Regions from separate parts of the Streptomyces sp. NPDC056503 genome, predicted to be linked through region 2. Evidence: riboswitches for the same ligand, from Rfam matches in the RefSeq annotation. Region 2 holds a riboswitch; the other holds the start of a gene.

Region 1 (6,831 bases), on a different contig from region 2:
GATGGTCCGGGTGCCGCGCCACGACGACCTGGCCGAGGTCATCCCCGGCCGGATCAGCAAGATCCCGGGCGTCGAGGGCACCGACACCCACGTCGCCTTCCGCACCTACTCGCAGCACGACCTGGAGGCGGCCTTCGCCATCGGTCTGGAGTCCTGACCGGGAGGCGTCGCCGGACGGATCGAGCGGTGCGCCGCCGACCGGCCCCGGTGGCCGGGAAGGCGGCGGTGGCCCCGGACGGAGTCCGGGGCCACCTTCGTGCTCGTTCGTACTTGCCTTCGAGGAATGAACTCCCCGCCCGGTCCCCCGCCCGCGGCGGAGGACCGTCAGCCGCGGTCGGGGACGCAGCGGCCGTCCTCCGTGCGGTACTTCCACTGGGCGCCGTCGCGGACCAGCTCCCGCACGGCGCCGACGAAGCGCTCGACGTGCTCGTCCGGCGTACCGGCGCCGAAGCTGACGCGGATGGCGTTGAGGGACCTCTCGCCCGGGGCCGCCGGCTCGGGGGCGCCGCACTCGCCCGGGTCCTGCGGGTCGGAACCGAGGAGGGTCCGGACGAGGGGGTGGGCGCAGAAGAGGCCGTCGCGGACGCCGATGCCGTACTCGGCGGAGAGGGCCGCGGCGAAGTGGGAGCTGTTCCAGCCCTCCACCACGAAGGAGATGACGCCGACGCGCGGAGCGTCGTCGCCGAAGAGGGAGAGGACCCGCACCTCGGGGACCTCGGCGAGCCCGGCGCGGACGGTGTCGACGAGGTGCCGCTCGCGGGCGACGAGGGTGTCGAAGCCGGCCTCGGTGAGGGCCCTGCAGGCGGAGGCGATGGAGTAGACGCCGATGACGTTCGGGGAGCCGGCCTCGTGGCGGGCGGCGGTGGTGTGCCACTCGACGTCGACGCCGCCGGCCCCCTCCCCGCTGACGCGTCGCGTCACCGTGCGGGAGGCACCGCCGCCCGCCAGGTAGGGCTCGGCGGCCTGGAGCCAGTCGGCACGGCCGGCCAGCACTCCGGAGCCGAAGGGCGCGTACAGCTTGTGCCCGGAGAAGGCGACCCAGTCCACGTCGAGCTCCTGCACGGAGACCGGGTGGTGGGGGGCGAGCTGGGCGGCGTCGAGGACGATCCGGGCGCCGTGCGCGTGGGCGGCGGCGGCCAGTTCGCGGACCGGCCACAGCTCGCCGGTCACGTTGGAGGCGCCGGTGACGCAGACCAGGGCGGGACCGTACGGCTCGCGGTCGGCGAGGGCCCGCTCCAGGGTCTCGACGGCCTGGGCGGGAGTGCGCGGCGCGTTGAGGTACGTCACCCGGGCATCGCGCCACGGCAGCAGGGAGGCGTGGTGCTCGGTCTCGAAGACGAAGACCTGGCAGCCGGCGGGGACCACCTGGGCGAGCAGGTTGAGCGAGTCGGTGGTGGAGCGGGTGAAGACGACCTGGTCGTCCTCGCGGCAGTCGAGGAACTCGGCGACGGTGGCGCGGCTCTGCTCGAAGAGGTCGGTGGAGAGCTGGGAGAGGTAGCCGGCGCCGCGGTGGACGCTGCCGTAGTACGGGGCGTAGGCGGCGACGTCGTCCCAGACGCGCTGGAGGGCGGGGGCACTGGCCGCGTAGTCGAGGGCCGCGTAGCTCACCTCGCCGCCGGTGACGAGCGGGACGGTGACGTCACGGCCGAGGACGGGCAGCGGGCCGGTGCAGCAGGCGTCGGCGGAGTCGGCGGCGGTCTCGGTGGCGGCGGTGACGGCAGTGACGGCGGCGGCGTTCGGGCGTGCGGACATGGCGGTATCTCCCGGCGGTACAGGCGAGTGGCGTGAAGGACCCGCCGGGCGGCGTCGCGAAACGGCGCGCCACGTACGGGTGGGGACCTCGACGCGCGACGAGAGAGGTAAGGAAGGAAGGCCGCACGGAGGTGGGAAAAAGGGGCCGGAGGCCCTATCGCATTCGCTTGCTCACGAGACCGCTCCCTTGAGGACCAGGACCCCAGGGATGGCGCAAGGGGTCCGCGCTTGCCGAGGACCTTGCTGTCCACGGCCTGGTCTTCACCCGGGGCACCCCGCCACGGACGGAGGGTTGCCGGACAGCCAGCCGGGGCTTGAGGGCTGTCACTCATGACCTGTAGCCGAACGTATGCCACCGCTCGCGGTCCGCGCAACCCCGTCCGCATACCGGAACGGGGCTCGCGCGGACCGCGAGGACCTAGGCGTTGCTGGCGGCGATCCAGCGGTCCAGGGTCGCGCGGGCGGCCCCGGAGTCGATCGACTCGGCGGCCCGCGCCATCCCGGCGCTCAGCCGCTCCGCGAGGGTGCCCTCGCCGGGGTCCAGGGCGGTGAGCGCCGCCGCCGCGTTGAGCAGCACCGCGTCCCGGACCGGACCGGTCTCGCCGGCGAGGAGCCGGCGGGCGACGTCGGCGTTGTACGAGGCGTCGGCGCCGCGCAGCGCCTCCAGGGGCACGAGGTCGAGGCCCACGTCACGCGGGTCGAAGACCTCCGGGCGGACCGCGCCGTCGCGGACCACCCAGACCCGGGAGGTCGAGGTGGTGGTCAGCTCGTCGAGGCCGTCGTCACCGCGGAAGACGAGGGCGGAGTTGCCGCGCTCGGCGAGCACCCCGGCGACGATCGGCGCCATCCGCGGGTCGGCGACGCCGACGGCCTGGGCCTTCACCCGGGCCGGGTTGGTGAGCGGGCCGAGCACGTTGAAGGTGGTGCGGATGCCGAGCTGGCCGCGGGCGGCGGCCACGTGCCGCAGCGAGGGGTGGAACTTCACCGCGAAGCAGATGGTGATGCCGGCCTCCTCGGCGACCTCGGCCACCCGGGCGGGGGTGAGGTTGAGGTTGATGCCGAGCTTCTCCAGGACGTCGGAGGAGCCGGAGGCGGAGGAGGCGGCCCGGTTGCCGTGCTTGACGACCTTCGTGCCGGTGCCGGCGACGACGATCGAGGCCATCGTGGAGATGTTGACGGTCTTGGCGCCGTCGCCGCCGGTGCCGACGATGTCGACGGACGGTCCCGGCACCTCGATCGTGTTGGCGTGGGCGTACATCGTCCGGACGAGCCCGCTGATCTCCTCCACGGTCTCGCCCTTGGCCCGCAGCGCGACCATGAAGCCGGCGATCTGGGCGTCGGTCGCCTCGCCGCTCATGATCAGGTCCATCGCCCAGGCGGTGTCGTCGGCGGAGAGGTCCTGCCCTTCGAGCAGTCCGTTGAGGAGGACGGGCCAGGAGCGGCCCGCCGTGGTAGGTCCTCCAGCGGGGGTCACAGCGCTCATGGCAGCTCCTGATGATCGTGCGTCGGATACGGGGTCCAGCCTATCGATCCACGGGTACGGCAAAGAGCCCCGTCCATCGAATGGACGGGGCTCTCGCCGTGGCGACCTATGTCAGGAGGTCAGGAGGTCTCAGTGGTGGCCGTGGCCGCTCTGGATCTCCTTGTACTCCTCCAGGGTGGGCTTGGCGACCTGGTTGTCGTCGCCGTAGTAGCCCTTGTTGAGCTTGACCCGGAGCTTCTCCATCGCGCCGATCTTCCGCTGGACGCCGTTCTCGTCGACGGCCGGCGGCAGCGCGGCGGGCTCGTACTGCTCGTGCGCGGTGAGCTTGTACAGCTCGCCCTGGCTGAGCGGCTCGTGGACCTCGACGAACTCACCGTGCGGCAGGCGCTTGATGATGCCGGACTCGCGCCCGTGCAGCACCTTGTCCTTGTCCCGGCGCTGGAGGCCGAGGCAGATCCGCTTGGTGGCGATGAACGCGATGACCGGGCCGACGAAGAAGAAGATCCGCACGAACCAGGTGATCGAGTTGATCGACAGGTGGAAGTGGGTCGCCCAGAGGTCGTTTCCACCACCGATGAGCATGATCATGTACGCGGTGATCCAGGCGACACCGAAGGCGGTGCGCGTCGGAGCGTTGCGCGGGCGCTGCGCGATGTGGTGCTCGCGCTTGTCGCCCGTGATCCAGGACTCGATGAACGGGTAGACCGCGATGGCCGCGAGGACCGCCGGGAAGATCGCCAGCGGGATCATCACGCCGAGGACCAGCGTGTGGCCCCACAGGTTGATCTCCCAGCCCGGCATGACACGGATCAGACCCTCGGCGAAGCCCATGTACCAGTCGGGCTGGGCGCCGGTGGACACCTGGTCCGGGCGGTACGGGCCGATGGCCCAGATCGGGTTGATCGAGGCGACCGCCGCGACGACCGCGATGACGCCGAAGACCAGGAAGAAGAAGCCTCCGGCCTTCGCCATGTACACCGGGAGCAGCGGCATGCCGACGACGTTCTTGTTCGTCCGGCCGGGGCCCTCGAAGTGCGTGTGCTTGTGGACGAACACCAGGATCAGGTGAGCGACCACCAGGCCCAGCATGATGCCGGGGAGCAGCAGCACGTGCGCCGAGTAGAACCGGGCGACGAAGTCGCCGCCGGGGAACTCGCCGCCGAAGAGGAACATCGACAGGTAGGTGCCGACGATCGGCACCGACAGGATCGCGCCCTGCATGAAGCGGACACCGGTGCCGGAGAGCAGGTCGTCCGGGAGCGAGTAGCCGGTGAAGCCGGTGAACATGCCCAGGAAGAACAGCAGGAAGCCGAACAGCCAGTTGATCTCACGCGGCTTGCGGAACGCGCCGGTGAAGAAGACGCGCATCATGTGCACGAACATGCCGGCGAGGAAGATCAGCGCCGCCCAGTGGTGGATCTGCCGGATCAGCAGACCACCGCGCACCTCGAAGGAGATGTGCATGGTCGAGTTGAACGCCTCGGACATCAGCTGTCCCTGGAGCGGGACGTACGACCCGGCGTACTCCACCTCGTTCATCGACGGGTGGAAGAACATCGTCAGGTAGACGCCCGTCAGGATGATGATGAGGAAGCTGTAGAGGCAGATCTCGCCCAGCATGAAGGACCAGTGGTCCGGGAAGATCTTCCGCATGTTGGCCTTGGCCAGCGTGTAGATCCCCAGCCGGCCGTCGGCCCAGTCGGCCACCCGCTCACCGGCGGGGGCCTTCTTCTGCGTGTTGGTCACAGTGCTCATCCGCGCTCCCAGAATGCGGGACCGACGGGCTCGTCGAAGTCGCCGTGCGCTTCGAGGAAGCCCTTGTCGTTCACGCCGATCCGCAGCTGCGGGAGGGCGTGACCGGCCGGGCCGAAGATGACTCGGGCGCCGTCGGACAGGTCGAAGGTGGACTGGTGGCACGGGCAGAGCACGTGGTGCGTCTGCTGCTCGTACAGCGAGATCGGGCAGCCGACGTGGGTGCAGATCTTCGAGAAGGCGACGATGCCCTCGTGCGACCACTCGAGCTCGCGCTTGTCCTTGATGTCCTCCGGCTGGATGCGGACGATCATCAGGGCGGCCTTGGCGATCTCGACCTGGAAGTTGTGGTCGTGCTCCGAGAGGCCCTCGGGCATCGCGAAGGTCAGCGAACCGACGGCGACGTCCTCGGGACGCAGCGGCTCGTGCGTGTTCATGTTGATGAGCAGCTTGCCCTTGGCCCACAGGGTGGTCCGGAGCTTGCGCTCGGGCAGCGGGCCCATGTCGCGCAGCAGCATGACTCCGGAGAGCGGCACCAGGGCCAGCGCGCCGAAGAGCGTGTTGCGGATGAGCTTGCGGCGGCCGAAGCCGGACTCGGCGGCACCGGCCGCGAAGTCCGCCATGACCTTCGCCTTGACCTCGGGCGACGCCGCCATCGGGTGGCGCTCGTCCGCCATCTCGACGTCGGACATCAGGGTGCGGGCCCAGTGGACCGCGCCCGCGCCGATGAAGAAGAGGGCGAGGCCGAGGGTCCAGCCCAGCGCGAAGTTGAGCGCGGACACGTGGCCGAAGGGCCAGATGTACACGATCTTGTCGACCGGGAAGATCACGTATGAGGCGATGAAGCCGATGGTGGCCAGCATCGACAGCACGAACATGAAGGCGACGGCCCGCTCGGAGCGCCGGGCGGCCTTCTCGTCGATGTCCTGGACACGCGGCTTGTGGGGCGGAAGGCCCGGGTCGACGAACGGGTTGTCCGCGACCTTCACCGCGCCGTGCGCGGTGTCCTGCCCTGCCGGCAGGTTCTCTTCTGGAATCTCTTGGGTACTCATGACTTCTTGGCCTTAGCGGTGTGGGCCGCGACCCAGATGGCAACTGCGATCAGCGCGCCCAGACCGAAGACCCAGGCGAACAGGCCCTCGGAGACGGGGCCGAGGCCACCGAGCGAGAGGCCGCCCGGGCTGGCGGTCTGCTCGCCGTTGACGGCCTGGACGTACGCGATGATGTCCTTCTTCTCCTTCTCCGGCATGGTCGTGTCCGGGAAGGAGGGCATGTTCTGCGGGCCGGTCTGCATGGCCTCGTAGAGGTGCTTCGGGCTGACGCCCTCAAGGCTCGGGGCGTACTTGCCGTGCGTCAGCGCGCCGCCCTCGCCGGTGAAGTTGTGGCACTGCGCGCAGTTGGTGCGGAACAGCTCGCCACCCTTCGCGATGTCGGCGCCCTCAGGGCTGTACTGGCCTTCCTTGGGCGTGGCCGGGCCGGCACCGAGGGAGGCCACGTACGCCGCGAGCTGATCGATCTCGGCCTGCGTGTAGATGACCTTCTTCTTCGGGACCTGGGCACCAGGCTGCTGCGCCGGCATACGGCCGGTGCCGACCTGGAAGTCCACGGAGGCGGAGCCCACGCCGACGAGGGACGGGCCGTCAGTGGTGCCCTGACCGCCGGTTCCGTGGCAGCTGGCGCAGCCGACGGAGTAGAGCTTCTTGCCCTCCTCGATGGCGAGGGACTGGGCGGTTTCATCGGCCTTCGCCGTGCCCGCGGGCGCGAACGCGGCGTACAGCCCCCCCGTGGCCGCCAGCGCGAGAAGTAGGACGACGACCGCCGCCAGCGGATGGCGTCGTCGTGCG
Region 2 (6,831 bases):
GAAGGCGGCGGACACCGGGGAGCAGCCCTCGGCCTGCGCGCCGAAGATCTTGTACGGCTTGTCCTCGACGAGGCCCAGCTTGACGAGCTCCTGGAGCCCCTTGTCGATCTTGGTGAGCTGGGAGCCGGAGGCGATCGGGATGACGAGCTGGTCGGGGATGACCCAGCCGAGCTGCTCGCAGATCTCGTACGCGAGCGTCTTGGAGCCCTCGCCGTAGTAGGGGCGCAGGTTGACGTTGACGAAGCCCCAGCCCTCGCCGAGCGGGTCGCCGATGAGCTCCGAGCAGAAGCGGTTGACGTCGTCGTAGTTGCCCTCGATGGCGACGAGGTCACCGCCGTACACGCCGGCCATGACGACCTTGCCCTGCTCCAGGTCGTGCGGGATGAAGACGCAGGAGCGGAAGCCGGCACGGGCGGCGGCGGCGCCGACGGCGCCGGCCAGGTTGCCGGTGGAGGAGCAGGAGAGGGTGGTGAAGCCGAAGGCGCGGGCGGCCTCGATGGCCTGGGCGACGACCCGGTCCTTGAAGGAGTGGGTCGGGTTGCCGGAGTCGTCCTTGACGAACAGCTTGCCGGGGGCGACGCCGATCTCGCGGGCGAGGTTGTCGGCCTTGACGAGCGGGGTCCAGCCGGGGTTCAGGTTCGGCTTCTCGGCGACGTCGGCGGGGACGGGCAGCAGGGGCGCGTACCGCCAGATGTTCGCGGGGCCGGCCTCGATCCGCTTCCGCAGCTCCTCGGGGTCGCCGGCGGGCAGTTCGTAGGCGACTTCGAGGGGGCCGAAGCAGAGCTCGCAGGCGAAGATCGGGCCGAGGGCGAAGACCTCGCCGCATTCGCGACAGGAAAGCCCGGACGCGGGACCGAGGTCGACGGTGGTGGCGGGTGCGACGGTCTGTACAGCCATGGAGGGGAGGCCCTTTCTCCTCATCTTCCTCATGGCGCATTTCGCCATGAGACGGATTTGGCACCTTCCCTAGCCGGGGGCCTCGCTGGCGCAAGACAAACCGACTGGAGGGTTGCCGGGGCTTCAACGGGCCGTATCCCTCTGCCCCTCTGGATGAGCGGTATTCGATTGTGAGACGCGGGTGGGACCCCGACATGCATCGGGCATCCGCGTTGTTCAAGACTGTAACCGAAGGCTTCGAAGGTGGAGACGGTCGTCCGATCCGCGAGATGGAGATCACGTTGCTGGAAGAAGTGGAGCGCTGGCTGGACCGGCGGTCCTGGTCCGTGTCCGACCGGCCCCTCGACCGGGTGCTCGCCGCCAAGCGGGGGACGACGGTCAGCGTGGTGCTGCCCGCGCTGAACGAGGAGGCGACGGTCGGGGACATCGTCAGCGTGATCCGGCGCGAGTTGATGACCGAGGCGGTGCCGCTCGTGGACGAGCTGGTGGTGATCGACTCGGGCTCCACGGACCGCACGGCCGAGGTCGCGGCGGCGGCCGGAGCGCGGGTGGTCGCGCGGGACGGGATACTTCCCCGGATCCCGGCGGTCCCGGGGAAGGGCGAGGTCCTGTGGCGGTCACTCATGGTGACCGGCGGGGACGTGGTCTGCTTCGTGGACGCGGACCTGCGGGACTTCTCGGCGGACTTCGTCACCGGCATAGTGGGCCCGCTGCTCACCGACCCGGACGTGGAGTTCGTCAAGGCGATGTACGACCGCCCCTTCGGTGACACCCCAGGTCAGGGCGGTCGGGTGACGGAGCTGGTGGCGCGCCCCCTGCTCAACCTGCACTGGCCGCGCCTCGCCGGCTTCGTGCAGCCGCTGGGCGGCGAGTACGCGGCCCGGCGCTCACTGCTCGAACGGCTGCCCTTCCCCGTCGGTTACGGAGTGGAGCTGGGTCTCCTCGTCGACGCGCTGCACACGGTGGGCCTGGACGCGCTGGCGCAGGTGGACGTCGGGGTGCGCAAGCACCGGCACCAGGACGGGCAGGCGCTGGGCCGGATGGCGGCGGCGATCTACCGGACGGCGCAGCTGCGGCTCTCCCGGGGCCATCTCGTACGCCCCTGGCTGACCCAGTTCGAGCGGGGCGAGGAGGGCTTCGAGCCGCGGACGTACGCGGTGGACACGGAGGAGCGCCCGCCGATGGCCGAGATCACGGAGTACGCGCAGCGACGCGTGGCGTAACGCCCGCACATGATGGGCTTTGCCTACATTGCCCTTTCATGCGCTTCGTACGATCCCGCCCCGCCCGCGGGCGATCCCGCCCCGCCCGCGGGTCCCGTGTGCTCGCGGCGGGCCTCCTCGCCGCGGCCACGCTCCCGCTGGCGACGGCCGCACCGGCCGCCGCCGATGTCGTCGAACCGTTCGGCCCGCGGTACCAGGAGTCCCTGTACGGGGACTCCACCACGGTCGGCAACACCGTCATGGGCTGCCCCCCGGCCCCCGCCGGCCCGGCGGCCCGCTGCGCGACCGCCACGAGGGGCGAGGGCGCGGACGGCGGCGACGCCTTCGTCACGCGACGCCCGGCCACGGGCGGGACCGGCGACGCGTACGGCACCGGAGGCACCGGGAGCGGCGGCTCGATGGCCGACACCGGGGCCCACGGCGAGCGGCTGTGGCTGCTCGGCGCGCTGGCCGTGGTCCTCGCCGCGACGGGCCTGGTCGCGAAGGCGGCGATGCGCGGCCGGCGGATCCGCTAGAACGGGGCGGCCGTCCGTATCCGGCCGACCGCTGACCGTATACGTACGTTTGAGCGTTTACGGGACGGGCTAGGTTCGCCACATGGCTTCCGTACTCGTGGCATCCAACCGAGGCCCCGTCTCGTACACGCTCGGTGACGACGGCACCCTCTCCTCCCGCAGGGGCGGCGGCGGCCTCGTCTCCGGCCTGAGCGCCGTGGACTCCCAGGACGGCCTCTGGGTGTGCGCGGCGCTCGGCGACGGCGACCGGGAGGCCGTCCGGCGCGGCGTCGCCGAGCCCGGGGTGCGGATGCTGGACATCGACCCGGAGGTGTACGCCGACGCGTACAACGGCATCGCGAACTCGGTGCTGTGGTTCCTCCACCACCACCTGTACGACATCCCGCGCGAGCCCGTCTTCGACGCGGCCTTCCGCCGCCGCTGGGCCTCCTACCGCGCCTACAACCGCGCCTTCGCCGAGACCCTCGCCGCCGAGGCGTCCGAGGGCGCGGCGGTCCTGGTGCAGGACTACCACCTGGCCCTGGTCCCCGGGATGCTCCGCGAGCTCCGCCCCGACCTCCGCATCGGCCACTTCACGCACACCCCGTGGGTGTCGCCGGAGTACCTGCGGATGGTGCCGGACGACATCGTCGAGGAACTGCTGTGGGGCATGCTCGGCGCGGACGAGCTCGGCTTCCACACCTGGGGATGGGCGTCCTCCTTCATCGGCTGCTTCCAGCAGCGCGAGGACCCGACCGGCTTCGCCCAGGGCGTGTGGCCCAGCGGCGACCCCTGGTACGGCGTGGAGTGGCGCCGCAACGACACCGGGAAGGGCCGCACCCGCGTCCAGGTGTACGCGCTGGGCGTCGACGCCGACGAGCTGCGGGCCCTCGCCCACCGCCCCCAGGTGGACGACCGCCTGGCCCGGCTCCGCGAGGAGGTCGGCGGCCGGAGGACCATCGTCCGCGTCGACCGCACGGAGCTGTCGAAGAACATCCTCCGCGGCCTCCTGGCCTACCGGGAGCTCCTCACCACCCACCCCGAGTGGCGCGAGGAGGTCGTCCACCTGGCGTCGGCGTACCCCTCCCGGCAGGACCTGGAGTCGTACCGCGCGTACACGGCCTCCGTCGTCGCCCTCGCCGAGGAGATCAACACCGAGTTCGGCACCGCCGGCTGGCAGCCGGTCCTGGTCTCCGTCGAGGACGACTTCACCCGCTCCCTGGCCGCCTACCGCCTCGCCGACGTGGCCCTGGTGAACCCGGTCCGCGACGGCATGAACCTGGTGGCGAAGGAGATACCCGTGGTCTCCGACGCGGGCTGCGCCCTGGTCCTGTCGACCGGCGCGGGCGCCCACCGCGAGTTGGGGAAGGACTCCCTCACCGTCGACCCCTTCGACGTCTCGGCCACCGCCGAGGCCCTCCACGCCGCCCTCACGATGCCGACCGCCGAACGCGCCGAGCGCACCAAGCGCCTGGCCGAGGCCGCCACCGCCCTCCCCCCGCAGCGCTGGTTCCTCGACCAGCTGGCCGCGCTCCGCGACCCCTCCTAGGAGGCGGCCTCCCGCCGCTCGCGCCCCCAGGCCGCGAGCGGCTCCAGGGCGTCGTCGAGCCGGAGGGCCACGGCAGGCCGAACCGGTCGCCGCGAGGGCGGTACGGAGGGGCTCAGCCCTCCCGTACCGCCCTCGCCAGTTCCGCGAGGAGGGCGACCACCCCGGACGGGCCCGGGACGGAGAGGTCGGCGCGGTCGGCGAGTTCGGGGACCTCGGTGGAGCCGGAGCAGACGAGGAGGCCCGGGAGGCCGTCGCCGCGGAGCTTCTCCACGGCGGCGAAGGCCGGCAGGTCGCCCAGGTCGTCGCCGGCGTACAGCACGGAGCCGGCGCCCCTCTCGCGTACGAACTCGGCCAGCGCCACGCCCTTGTCCATCCCCGGGGGGCGGAGCTCCAGGACCAGCCGGCCCGGCTCCAGCACGAGGCCGTGCGCGGCGGCCAGGTCGCCCAGCGGTCCCTTCAGCGCCTCGAAGGCGGCCTGCGGGTCCCCGGCGCGGCGGGTGTGGACGGCGACCGCCCGGCCCTTCTCCTCGATCCAGACGCCGGGCCAGGCGCCGTGCCGGTCGAGGAAGCCGGGGAGTTCGGCGCGGACGGAGGCGACGCCGGGGTGCGGGGCGGCGGCCGTGACGGTGCCGGTGGCGGCGTCCCAGCGTTCGGCGCCGTAGTGGCCGAGGACCGTGAGGTGCTCCAGGCCCGGCACCCCGGCGAGGCCGCCGTGCCGGACGGCGACGCCGGCGGGGCGGCCGGTCACGATGACGACGGCGGCGAGGTGCGGGGCGAGCGCGGCGAGCGCGGGGACGGCGCCGGGGTGGGCGCGGGCCCGCTCGGGATCGGGGACGATCTCGGCGAGCGTCCCGTCGAAGTCCAGGGCGACGACGGCGTCGGAAGGGCGCGCGAGGAGCGCGTCCAGGCCGTCGCGGCCTGCGGGTGTGGCCGGGTGCGGAAGGCTGCTGACCATGCGACCGACCCTACCGACGAGGGCGCGCCGCGTCAGCGTGGCCGGACTCACCTCCGGGCCGTCTCGCGGAAGGTTTACCTCCGGCGTTCCTTCTCTTCCCGCACCCGTCGCAGGCGGTTGACCGTGACGGGGTCGTGGGCGAGGGCGCGGGGGTCGTCGAGGAGGGCGTTGAGGAGCTGGTAGTAGCGGGTCGGCGAGAGCCCGAGGCCCTCGCGGACGGCCCGCTCCTTGGCGCCGGGGCCGGGCCAGGAGCGGCGCTCGACGGCGAGGACGGCCTGCTCGCGCTCGCCGAGCCCGCCGCCGCCGTCCTGCGGCGTCTCTTCGGTCATACGACCAACCTATTACCCGGCGGTCTACTCCGCCGCCTCCGCCGCCGTCGCCGTGCGGGCGATGGCGCCGAGGACGTCGGCGGGGCGGCCGGCGGGGGTGACGGCCCTGCCGATGTCCTGCTTGATGGTCTCGCTGACCTTGGCCCAGGAGGTCTTGCCGACGGGCGGGAGCTGGGCGGTGGGCAGCGCCTTCAGGAACTCGCGGAGGCCCGCGTGCTCGGCCGCGGTCTCCATGCGGGTGGAGGCGCTGACGGTGACGGGCAGCAGGTCGTTGTCGCCGGCGAACTTGAGCACGTTCTCGTCGCTGAAGACGAAGTCGAGGAAGGCACCCGCCTCCTTGCGGTGCCCGTTCTGCTTGAAGCCCATGATCCAGTCGGCGACGCCCATGGAGGCCCTGGCCGGGCCGTCGACGCCGGGGAGCGGGGCCTGGCCGACCTTGACGCCCTGCTTGGCGGCCTCCTGGACGAGCGAGGGGTGGCCGTTGAGCATGCCGACCTCACCGCGCGCGAAGGCGGCGAAGGCGGCCTTGCGGTTGAGCTTGCCGGGGGCTATCGGGCCGGTGAGGCCCTGGTCGACCAGCTTGTCCTTGAGCCAGGCGAAGGTCTCGATGTTGGCCTCGGAGGCGATGGCGTACCGGTCGGAGTCGTCGGTCCAGCCGCCCCCGCCGGCGAGCAGCCACATCAGGGACTCCGCCTGTGCCTCCTCCGGGCCGAGGGGGAGGGCGAAGGGGGTGCGGACGCCCTCCTTCTTGAGCTTCTTCGCCGCCGCGGCCAGCTCGTCCCAGGTGGTGGGGGGCTCGATCCCGGCCTTGTCGAAGAGGTCGGCGTTGTAGAAGAGGGGGCGGGTGGAGGCGACGAACGGCATGCCGTACTGGACGCGCTCGTTCTCGCCGGCCTCGGCGAGCGCCGGGAGGAAGTTGGCCTGCACGGGGATGGTGAGGAGGTCGTCGGCCGAGTAGAGCTGCCCGGCGGCCGCGTAGTCGGCGTAGGCGCCGATCTGGGCGACGTCGGGGGCCTGGCCGGCCTTCACCATCTCGGCGACCTTGCGGTCGACGTCGTCCCAGGACTCGACCTGCACCTGGACCTTGATCCCGGGGTGGCCGGCCTGGAAGGCGGCGACGAGGTCGTCCCAGTACTTCCTGGTGGTGTTGCCGCCGGTGAGGTCGTAGTCGGCGGCGACCAGGCGCAGGGTCACGTCACCGCCGTCGCCGCCGAGGGTGCCGCAGCCGGCGACCGTGGAGGTCAGGCCCAGGGCGGCGGCGGCCGCGGTCAGTCCAAGGAATCGTCGCCGCTCCACGGCTTCATCCACCTTTTGCTCGTCATTGAGCAGCAGTGAGCTGCACATACGTCCGGGATGTGTCCGGAGTGCGTCCGGGATACGACCG

The links. A riboswitch is a leader RNA that binds a small molecule or an ion and turns the genes downstream of it on or off. The one in region 2 is predicted to bind S-adenosylmethionine.
Region 1: it holds a riboswitch for S-adenosylmethionine, as region 2 does, so the genes downstream of both, ACFQ8C_RS27045 (aminotransferase class V-fold PLP-dependent enzyme) here and thrC (threonine synthase) in region 2, are expected to answer to the same signal.

What each region holds. Positions count from the first base shown of each region.
Region 1 covers NZ_JBHTST010000108.1:12,540-19,370, reverse strand. Annotated here, with positions in the region: gene ACFQ8C_RS27050 (Lrp/AsnC family transcriptional regulator) at 1-157, shown strand, start outside; gene ACFQ8C_RS27045 (aminotransferase class V-fold PLP-dependent enzyme) at 325-1,752, opposite strand; SAM riboswitch class IV at 1,972-2,088, opposite strand; gene trpD (anthranilate phosphoribosyltransferase) at 2,171-3,235, opposite strand; gene ACFQ8C_RS27035 (cytochrome bc complex cytochrome b subunit) at 3,365-4,990, opposite strand; gene ACFQ8C_RS27030 (Rieske 2Fe-2S domain-containing protein) at 4,987-6,039, opposite strand; gene ACFQ8C_RS27025 (c-type cytochrome) at 6,036-6,831, opposite strand, start outside.
Region 2 covers NZ_JBHTST010000070.1:25,653-32,483, reverse strand. Annotated here, with positions in the region: gene thrC (threonine synthase) at 1-897, opposite strand, end outside; SAM riboswitch class I at 915-1,057, opposite strand; gene ACFQ8C_RS21355 (glucosyl-3-phosphoglycerate synthase) at 1,179-2,120, shown strand; gene ACFQ8C_RS21350 (hypothetical protein) at 2,159-2,635, shown strand; gene ACFQ8C_RS21345 (trehalose-6-phosphate synthase) at 2,718-4,163, shown strand; gene otsB (trehalose-phosphatase) at 4,276-5,118, opposite strand; gene ACFQ8C_RS21335 (DUF3263 domain-containing protein) at 5,193-5,447, opposite strand; gene ACFQ8C_RS21330 (extracellular solute-binding protein) at 5,472-6,755, opposite strand.